3 regions of the Parviterribacter multiflagellatus genome follow, and region 3 is predicted to be linked to each of the others. Evidence: riboswitches for the same ligand, from Rfam matches in the RefSeq annotation. Region 3 holds a riboswitch; each other region holds the start of a gene.
The links. Region 3 has a riboswitch for cyclic di-AMP ahead of AC1UE5_RS18895 (peptidoglycan DD-metalloendopeptidase family protein). Riboswitches for the same ligand answer to the same signal wherever they lie in the genome.

Region 1: it holds a riboswitch for cyclic di-AMP, as region 3 does, so the genes downstream of both, AC1UE5_RS10965 (transglycosylase family protein) here and AC1UE5_RS18895 (peptidoglycan DD-metalloendopeptidase family protein) in region 3, are expected to answer to the same signal.
Region 2: it holds a riboswitch for cyclic di-AMP, as region 3 does, so the genes downstream of both, AC1UE5_RS14885 (M23 family metallopeptidase) here and AC1UE5_RS18895 (peptidoglycan DD-metalloendopeptidase family protein) in region 3, are expected to answer to the same signal.

Annotation. Positions count from the first base shown of each region.
Region 1 is NZ_JBXPIZ010000004.1:319,814-323,073, reverse strand. Features, by position in the region: gene AC1UE5_RS10980 (helix-turn-helix transcriptional regulator) at 1-210, shown strand, start outside; gene AC1UE5_RS10975 (hypothetical protein) at 207-635, opposite strand; gene AC1UE5_RS10970 (FKBP-type peptidyl-prolyl cis-trans isomerase) at 718-1,164, shown strand; gene AC1UE5_RS10965 (transglycosylase family protein) at 1,184-1,912, opposite strand; cyclic di-AMP (ydaO/yuaA leader) riboswitch at 1,923-2,098, opposite strand; gene AC1UE5_RS10960 (sigma-70 family RNA polymerase sigma factor) at 2,220-3,080, shown strand; gene lepB (signal peptidase I) at 3,130-3,260, shown strand, end outside.
Region 2 is NZ_JBXPIZ010000006.1:271,429-274,688, reverse strand. Features, by position in the region: gene AC1UE5_RS14890 (SDR family NAD(P)-dependent oxidoreductase) at 1-228, shown strand, start outside; gene AC1UE5_RS14885 (M23 family metallopeptidase) at 225-1,172, opposite strand; cyclic di-AMP (ydaO/yuaA leader) riboswitch at 1,168-1,309, opposite strand; gene AC1UE5_RS14880 (ABC transporter permease) at 1,536-2,321, opposite strand; gene AC1UE5_RS14875 (ATP-binding cassette domain-containing protein) at 2,318-3,260, opposite strand, start outside.
Region 3 is NZ_JBXPIZ010000008.1:327,936-331,195, forward strand. Features, by position in the region: gene der (ribosome biogenesis GTPase Der) at 1-1,098, opposite strand, end outside; gene cmk ((d)CMP kinase) at 1,095-1,706, opposite strand; cyclic di-AMP (ydaO/yuaA leader) riboswitch at 1,782-1,951, shown strand; gene AC1UE5_RS18895 (peptidoglycan DD-metalloendopeptidase family protein) at 1,966-3,260, shown strand, end outside.

The sequences.
Region 1 (3,260 bases), on a different contig from region 3:
CTCGCGCTGGACGGCGGCTGCTGCACGTACACGCTCGGCGTCTGCCCCTACCGCGACGCGGTGCGGGAGAACCAGCCGCTCGTCTGCACGCTCCACCGCGGCCTCAGCGCCGGGATGGTGGCGGCGCTCGACCCGGGCGCGCGGCTCGTCGAGTTCACCCCGCACGACCCCGACGTGGCCGGGTGCCGCGTCGTGGTCGACGGGTTCTAGTCGCAGAGCGCGAGGACGAGCCCGGTGAAGCGGCCGTCCTCGTTGACGTCGTACGCGGCCTGGACCTTCGGGCGCACCGTGCGCCGGTCGAGCAGCGGGCGCCCGTTCACCGCCATCCCGTCCGGCCCGTCGTAGCCGTAGCCCCGGATCTTCGCGCCGGCCGGGCACGTGAGCCGCAGGCGGATGCCCGAGTGCGCCGGCCCGCTGACGCGCACCGGCAGGAGCGTCTGCCCGCGCTTGAGCCGCTCGCCCTTGACCAGCAGCGGCTCGGTCGGCGCCCCGTCGATCGCGGCGGGCGTGGTGTCCGGCGGCGTGAGCGGGTCGAGGTAGTCGGCGGAGTGGTCGACCGCGAGCGCCGGGGCCGGCGCGGCAAGCGCCACGAGCGCGGCGGCGAGGGTCAGCGGGCGGAGGCGGGAGGTGGGCACACGACCACGATCGCACCGCTGCGGTCGCCCGCCCACCACACCAAGGTGGTGTCGTCGCACACCCCGCGGGTATGCACAGCACATGTCGCGCATCCTCCTCGTCGTCGCCGCGGTCCTCGCCACGCTGTTGGCCGCCGCTCCCGCCGTCGCCGACCGGCCACCCAAGAGCCGGCCCGTGATCGTCGTCGCCGGCACGCCGCCGGCGCAGCTCGACGTCCTCGACCTCAAGAAGGGCAAGGGCCGCAAGGCGCGCGCGGGCGACGAGCTCGTCGTCCACTACGCGATGGTCACCTGGTCGGACGGCAAGGAGAAGGACGCGAGCTACGGCCGCGGCCCGTTCACGTTCGAGCTCGGCGCCGGCGTCGTCATCCCCGGCTGGGACGAAGGGCTCGCCGGCATGCGCGAGGGCGGGCGACGCAGGGTGATCGTCCCTCCCGCCCTCGCCTACGGCGAGCAGGGCTCCGAACCGGCGGTCAAGCCGAACGAGACCCTCGTGTTCGTCGTCGACCTCGTGCGCGTGCGGCGGTAGGCCGCACGCGCGACGCGGATCAGACCTTCGAGCAGACCGGCCAGGCGCCCGGGCCCTGGGTCTCCAGGAGCTCGAGGGCGAGGCGGTCCTGCTCGGCCTCGGGAGCCTTGGCGGGGTCGCCGGTGCCGCCGAGCTGCTTCCAGGTCGAGCGGAGGAACTGGTACTTGCCGCGGTAGCGGCCGTCGGGCGAGACCGCGGTCGGGTCGCCGCCGGACTCGCACTGGGCGATCTTGGCGAGCAGGGCGGTGGGCGCCTCGACGTCGCCGGAGCCGGAGCCGGACGCGGACGCCTCGGTGGCCGTCGGCAGGTCGAGCGCCTCGAGCGTGGCGGGGCCCACGATGCCGTCCGGCGTCAGGCCGTTGCGCCGCTGGAAGCGCTTGATCGCGCGGCGCGTCTGCGGGCCGACGTGGCCGTCGGCCTTCACGCCGAGCTTGCGCTGCAGCGCCTTCACGTCGTAGCCGGCGCCGCTGGTCGCGGTCTGCGCGGGCGCGGGTGCGGTGGCTGCTGCCTGGTCGTCGGCCGACGTCCCGCCGACGGTCTCCTGCGCGGCGGCGCCGACGGCGCCCAGCGCGAGCACGCTGCCGGCGATCAGCACCGCCCGGCGCCCGCCACCGACGACGCGCTCGCGGCGGTTGCGACGCAGGCGCCGCTCCACCGATGCGCGCAGGGAGCGACGGGCGTGGGTTGGGTCTGCGAGGTCGCGGGTGTCGCACGCGGACGCGTGCAGCGGCTCCTCGTTCGTCTTCACGATGGGGTGTTCCTCCGGTCGTCACGGCGCCTACGAGGTGAGCTGACGGGCTCGCGCTGGACGTGCGCTACACCGAGGTGCACTCGGCGATTCGCCCCAAGGACCGGGCCGCGGCAACGGCACCGACCCCAAGTGGGTCCCCCGCTCCGGCATGCCGTGGCACACCGGACTCGGCGATGTTCAAGTCCAAGATCCTACGGAACTCTCGGACGGACAGGCTGTTAACCGAGGTGATCGGCAGTCCTAACGAAAGCTGAACGTTCGCTTCAGGACCCGCTTAGGGTCCGAGAGGAAGCTCCCCGTCACGATGAGCCCGAACCCCCTCCCTGATCCCTCTGACAGCCTGCAGGCCTTCCTCGAGGCCATCGGCAAGGTCCCGCTGCTCAACGCCAAGCAGGAGATCGAGCTGGCCAAGCGCATCGAGCGCGGCGACCTCGACGCGAAGGAGCACATGATCGAGGCGAACCTGCGCCTCGTGGTGCACGTCGCCAAGCGCTACCGGCGCGACCGCGAGGGCGACGGGGCGCTGTCGTTCCTGGACCTCATCCAGGAGGGGACGCTCGGCCTCGTCCGCGCGGCCGAGAAGTTCGACTACCGCAAGGGCTTCAAGTTCTCGACCTACGCGACGTGGTGGATCCGCCAGTCGATCGCCCGCGCGATCGCCGACAAGGGCCGCACGGTGCGCCTGCCCGTCCACGTCGTCGACCAGGTCAACAAGATCACCCGCGCCGAGCGCGACCTCTCCCTCAAGCTGGGCCGCGACGCGCAGCCGGAGGAGATCGCCGAGCACCTGGGCTTCGAGGTCCAGGTCGTCGAGGACCTCAAGCGCGCCTCGCGCACCCCGGTCTCCCTCAACGCCGCCGTCGGCGACGAGGAGGACACCGAGCTCGGCCACCTCATCGCCGACGACAACGCCGAGCAGCCCGAGGTCCGCGCCGAGGAGACGATGCGCGAGCGCGCGGTCTCCGATGCGCTGGACTGCCTGTCGACGCTCGAGCGCCGCGTGCTGCAGCTCCGCTACGGCCTCGCCGGCGAGCAGGCGCACACGCTCCCGGCGATCGGCAAGCAGCTCGGCATCACCGCCAACCGCGCGCGCATCGTCGAGATGACCGCGCTGGAGCGCCTCAGCGGCATCCCCGAGGGCCGCGCGCTCCAGGACGCCGCCTAGCGCGTCCGCGCCACGTTTCACCGGCCCGGGCGGGGGTACCGGGTCGGTCGTGCTCCTGGCGCTCTTCCCCGCGTCCGCGCTCCTCGCCGCGGGCATCCTCGTGGTCGTGCTCAGCCGTCACCGGAAGGTGGGCGGCGGGCTCATCGTCCTGGGCGCGATCGCGACGGCCGGCGCCGTGTA
Region 2 (3,260 bases), on a different contig from region 3:
TTCGAGCGCGCCGACCTGGAGGACACGCGGATCGGCACCGGCCCGAAGGACGACCCGGCCGACGTGGCCCGCGACGGCTTCGAGGCGCTCATGAACGGCGACGAGCGCGTCGTCTCGGCGTCGCTGCAGACCAAGCTGCAGGGTCGCGGCTCGCGCTTCCTGCCCGACAGCGCCAAGGCGGCGCTGCACGGCAAGATGGCCGAGCCAGGCTCCGGGAAGAAGGACTAGCGGGCGGAGGCGCCGCCGGAGGCGGCCGCGGCCGGGGCGGCCGTCTTCGAGGCCGCGGTGACGGTCGTGCCCGCGCTCGCCCACGACTTCAGCATCGGCAGCGGGTCGATCGGCTCGCCGCCCTCGTACCAGCCGGGCGCGGTCCAGAACTCGAAGTGCAGGTGGCAGGCGCTGGCGCGGCCGGTCTGCCCGACGACGCCGATCGGCTGGCCCGCGAGGACCGGCTCGCCCTTCTGCAGCGGCGACGGCTCCTGCAGGTGCATGTACGCCTGGCTGGTCCCGTCCGCGGCCTGGATGACGATGTAGTTGCCGGCGTTCGACTGGAACTTGTTCATCTGCACCGTGCCGCCGAGCGCCGCGACGAGCGGGGTGCCGCAGTCGGCGAGCACGTCCTGGCCCTGATGGCCGCGGCCGCCGCCGAAGGTGTTGACGAACGTGCCGAAATCGTGCTCGCCCTGCACCGGGAAGATGCCGCTGCCGGCCGCCGGGAGCGACGCGGGCGTGACCACCGCGCGTGCCTTGCGGGTCGGGAGCACCTTGAGCGACGGGCCGGTGAAGCCGCCGGTCGCCGCGATGATGCGGATCGGGCCGCTCTTCGCGGACGTCGGCACCTTGACGATGACGCGGTGCGGGCTCTTCTCGGTCGGCGTCGCGCGGCGGTCGTCCCGCGCGCCCTTGCCGCCGAGGAAGACGACGCTGCGCGTCGCCGCGAGGCCCTCGCCGCTCAGCCGCAGCACGTGCCCGCGCGGGCACGACGTGGCGTCGCCGGTGCCGCACTTGAGCGCCGCGACCGCCGGCTCCTCGTACGCCGCGCCGCCGCCGGTCGCCACCTGGTCCGCCTGGGCAGCGGCCGGGAGGGCCACCAGCGCGGTCAGCAGGCTCAGCGCCGCCAGCGCGAGTGCGCGGCAGCCACGGGCACGGTGTGTCGTCTCGTAGGAAGTCACAACTGGTTGGGTGCCTACGAGGTGAGCTGACGGGCTCGCGCAGTGCGCTACGACCTCTTGCGAAGTCGATTCGCCCCATACGACTGGGTCCCCCGTTCACCCCCGGCGGACCAGGAGTGATTCGGCGGCCGGAACAGTAGCGACTCTGTGCGACATAACAAGTCAGCAGCGCGCCCCGACGCTGTCGCGACACGCACGAGGGGCGCCTCGCGGCCGTGGACGGCCCCCGGCTCCTCGCCGATCCGGACAAGGATCGGCTTCGAAACCGTGTGCCGTCCACGACCACGATGCGGGCCTCGTGCGCGCCACGCCGTAGCGCCGGAGCGCGCTGCTGCCTCCGTCGGTGGCGGGCCCCGTCTCTCGTCAGCGGCGAAGCGCCTGATACCGGCGGATCGAGAGCGGCAGGAAGACCGCGATCAGGACGAGCGGCCAGGCGATCGCGAGGAGGAGCGCGTGGTCGGCCGCCCAGGACGTCCCCTCCCACCCGGGGTTGCCGAAGAGGTCGCGGACCGCCGCCGCGGTGGAGGAGAGCGGGTTCCACTCCGCGAGCGTCCCGAGCACCGCCGGCATCGAGTCGGGGGAGACGAAGACGCTGGAGAGGAAGCCGATCGGCCAGACGAGGATCTGGATCGCGACGACGGCCTCGGGCGAGCCCGCGACGAGGCCGAGGTAGACGCCGATCCACACGAACGCGAGGCGCAGCAGCAGGAGGAGGCCGAGCGCGGCGACCGCGTTCCCCAGCCCCTCGTGCCAGCGCCAGCCGAGCGCGAGGCCCGCCAGCAGCAGGACCAGGAGGCCGGCGAGCGACTGCAGCAGGTCGGCGGCCGCCCGCCCCGCGACCACCGCCGACGGTGCGATCGGCATCGAGCGGAACCGGTCGGTCACGCCCTTCGACGCGTCGGTGACGATCGCGATCATCGTCGCCTCCACGCCGAACGCGACGCCCAGCGCGAGCATGCCCGGGAGCAGCAGCTCGTCGTAGTCCGCGCCCGGCGGCACCTCCATCTGGCCGCCGAACAGCGCGCCGAAGAGGAAGAGCGTCAGCACCGGGAAGAGCAGCGTCACGGCGACCGCGCCGGGCTGCCGCGCCCACTGCCAGGCGGCCCGCAGCGTCATCGTGCGCGCGTCGAGGATCGTCCAACGGGTCATGCGGCCACCCCTCCGGTCAGGCTCAGGAACACCTCGTCGAGCGTCGGCCGGCGCAGCGCGACGTCCTCGGGCACGACACCCGCGTCATCGAGCCCGCGGACGGCGCCGGTCAGCGCCGCCACGCCGTCGCCGGCGCGGACGGGCACGCTGATCCGGCGCGCGTCCTCGTCGACCTCCGGCGGCCCGGAGCCCACTCGCGCGAGCGCCTCGCGGGCGCGCGCCACCTCGCCGTCCTCGCGCACCACGACGTCGATCCGGTCGCCGCCGAGCCGCGCCTTGAGCTCCGCCGGCGTGCCCTCCGCGACGCTCCGCCCGTGGTCGATCAGCGCGATGCGGTCCGCGAGCTGGTCGGCCTCCTCCAGGTACTGCGTCGTCAGCAGCACGCTCGTGCCGCCGTCGACCAGCGCCCGGATCGCCGCCCAGACCTCGCTGCGCGAGCGCGGGTCCAGCCCCGTCGTCGGCTCGTCGAGGAAGAGCACCTCGGGCGCGAGGATCAACGACGCGGCGAGGTCGAGCCGCCGCCGCATGCCGCCGCTGAACTTGGACACCGGCCGCTTGCCGGTGTCGGTCAGGCCGAACTGCTCCAGCAGCTCGTCCGCCCGCCGCGCCGCCTCCGCGCCGCTCAGGTGGAAGAGCCGGCCGAAGAGGAGCAGGTTCTGGCGCCCGCTCAGCGCCTCGTCGAGCGCGGCCTGCTGGCCCACGAGCCCGAGCCGCTCGCGCGCCTTCACCGGGTCGCGCGCGACGTCGATCCCCGCGACCTCCGCCCGGCCGCCGTCGGCGTCGAGCAGCGTGGCGAGGATCCGCACCGCCGTGGTCTTCCCGGCGCCGTTCGGGCCGAGCAGCCCCTGCACCGTCCCGGGCGTGACCTCGAGGTCGAGGCCGGCCAGCGCCTCGTGCTCCCCGAACCGCTTCCGCAGTCCCTCCGCGACGACCGCAGGC
Region 3 (3,260 bases):
GACGGTCTCGCTGAGGAAGCGGTTGAGGTCCGACGTCGGGATGCGCGTGCGCATCCTGTCCGCCAGCGCGACGGCCTCCTGGAGGACGCGTTGCACCTGACGGCCCGTCTGCGCGCTCACGGTCAGCACCTTCGGGCGCAGGCGCAGCTTCTGGTGCACGCGTGCGCGCTCGTGCTCGATGTCCGAGCCGACGCCCGCCTCCTCGTCCTGCAGATCCCACTTGTTGAGGATCAGCGCCGTGGCGCAGCCGGCCTTCATCGCGAGCTCGGCGATGCGCATGTCCTGCGAGGTGACGCCATCCTGCGCGTCGCACACGACGAGCGCGACGTCGGCGCGCTCGGCCGCGCGCTGCGAGCGCAGCGCCGTGTAGTACTCGACCGACTCGCTCACCTTCGCCTGGCGCCGCATGCCCGCGGTGTCGACGAGGATGATCCGGCGCCCGTCGTACTCGAACGGCAGGTCGATCGCGTCGCGGGTCGTGCCCGCGACGTCGGAGACGATCACGCGCTGCTGGCCGAGGATCTTGTTGACGAGCGAGGACTTGCCGACGTTCGGCCGGCCGATGACCGCGAGGCGGACGATGTCCTCGTCCTCCGGCAGGTCGCCTTCCGGCAGCACCTTCGTGATCTCGTCGAGCAGGTCGCCCGTGCCGAGACCCTGCGCGGCGGAGACCGCGACAGGCTCCCCGAGGCCGAGCGCGTGGAACTCGTGCGCGAGCAGCAGGTCCTTCGGGCCGTCGATCTTGTTCGCGCCGACGATGACCGGCTTCGGCCAGCGACGCAGCAGGTCGGCCAGCTCGTCGTCGCCCGGCCGCAGCCCGGCCTTGGCGTCGACGATGAAGACCGCGACGTCCGCGTCGTTGAGCGCGGCCTGGGCCTGCTCGCGGATCGAGCCGGCCATGGGGTCCTCGTCGGAGAAGTCGACGCCGCCCGTGTCGATCAGCGTGAAACGGCGGCCGTTCCACTCGCACGGCAGCTCGTTGCGGTCGCGCGTGACGCCGGGGCGCTCGTGCACCACGGCCTCGCGCGTGTTCGTCAGGCGGTTGACCAGCGACGACTTGCCGACGTTCGGGTAGCCGACGATCGCGACCTTCCTCATGCCGTCCGCGCCCCTTCCGCCAGCGCGACGATGCGCTGGACGACCTCGTCGATGCCCAGCCCGGTGGTGTCGACCTCAACGGCGTCGTCCGCGGGCCGCAGCGGCGAGTCCTCGCGCGTCGAGTCGCGCTCGTCGCGGATGCGCTGCTCGACCAGGACGACGGCCGGGTCGGCGCCGAGCTGCGCGGCGCGGCGGTGCGCGCGCTCCTCGGCGGATGCGGTGAGGAAGACCTTGACCTCGGCGTCCGGCGCGACGACCGTGCCGATGTCGCGCCCCTCCGCCACCCAGTCGGCCTGCGCGATCAGCCGGCGCTGCTGCTCGACGAGCGCCTGGCGCACCTGCGGGTCGGCGGCGACCTTGGACGCCTGCTCGGAGACCTCGGGCGTGCGGATCAGCGACTCGACGTCCTCGCCCTCGAGCAGCACGTGCCCGTCGGCGGCGAAGCCGACCTCGGCGAGATGCGGGAGGCCGTGGCCGCGCAGGGCGGCGAGCGCGACCGCGCGGTACATCGCCCCCGTGTCGAGGTACGTGAAGCCGAGCGCGTCGGCGACGGCGCGCGCGACCGTGGACTTGCCCGCGCCAGCGGGGCCGTCGATGGCGACAAGCATGGTGTCGAGAGGGTAGTGGTGGGCCTTCGCCGCCGCGGGTGGAGTGGTCGTCGGCCGGTTATGTCATCCTGGCTCGCGCAAGTCATGCCGAGCCCGGCCTGCCCTCTGGGGCGTCCGGGGCGGGGGAACCACTCGGCGGCCGTCTCCCGGCCGCCTGGGGCGAATCGCGGCCAGGGTGCCGCGTAGCGCGACTCGACGCGCGAGCCCGTCAGCTCACCTCGTAGGCGCCCGAATCGAGAGACGTAGGAGGACCGCGTCGATGCGGCACGAGGACGATGGCCTGTTCAAGGGCTTCCCAGGCGAGCGCGATCTCGCCGATCCCGCGCACTGGGAGCGCTCGCGCGAGCGTGCGCACCAGGGTCGGCGGCTGGCCGCCCTGAGTGCGCGCGCCCGGCGGCGACGCAAGGCAACGACGGTCGCGCTCACCGGCGCGGTGGCCGCCGCTCCGGCAGCGCCGATGGTGTCGATGGCGGTGGCGCAGGACAACCAGAGCGCCCCGAACGGGCAGGCCGATCCTCCACCCGCCACGAGCGACGCGTCGTCCGGGCGGGCGTCCGCGGAGCTCCTGCGGTTCGGCTCCACGGGCGACTCGGTCGCGCAGGTGCAGCGCCGTCTCGGGGTCGACGACGACGGCATCTTCGGCCCGATCACCGAGCGCGCGGTCAAGCGCTTCCAGGCGCAGCACGGCCTGTCGGTGACCGGCATCGTCGACGCGCGCACGTGGTCCGCGATCTTCAACGCCAAGGTCGTCTTCATGAAGGCCAAGGACGCGCCCGCGGTCGTGCGGGACGCGATCGAGCGCGAGGCGCCCGCGTCGACCGTCAGCGCGCAGGACGACGGGCCGGGCGCCGCGGTGCGGACCGTGTCCACCACCGGCGACGACGCGGTGCAGGACGAGACGGCGTCGCGCGGCGGGAGCGGCAGCGCGCGGGGCGACGCCTCGCCGAGCGACAGCGCCGCGCTGGAGGAGGACCTCGAGCAGGGCGACGCCGCGACACCCGAGCCGGAGACGACCGCGCCGTCGGTCGCGAGCGGCGGCGGGTGCTCGACGACGACACCGGTGAGCGGCACGGTGACCGGGTCGTACGGCGAGGACCGCGGCACGCACGCGCACTCCGGTCAGGACATCGCCGCACCGACCGGCACCGCCGTGCGCGCCGCGTCGTGCGGCACCGTCACCAAGGCGGGCGCCGACAGCGGCGGCTACGGCAACCTCGTCTGCATCGAGCACGACAGCGGCAAGACGTCGTGCTACGCCCACCTCAGCGAGATCAAGACGTCCGCCGGCGAGACCGTCCGCGCGGGGCAGGTCATCGGCAGCGTCGGCTGCACCGGCCGCTGCTCGGGTCCGCACCTGCACTTCGAGGTCCGCGACGAGTCCGGCAAGGCGACCGACCCGAAGCCGTACCTCGACGGCACCGCGCAGCTGTCCACCGAGCAGCAGGCCGCGCTCGGGAAGAGCACCGCGACGTCGTCGAACGCCACCGCCGGCGCCGTGGCCCGCAAGGCGTCCGCGGCGCGCGTGAGCGGTGGGGCGACCGCCGCGCCCGCCGC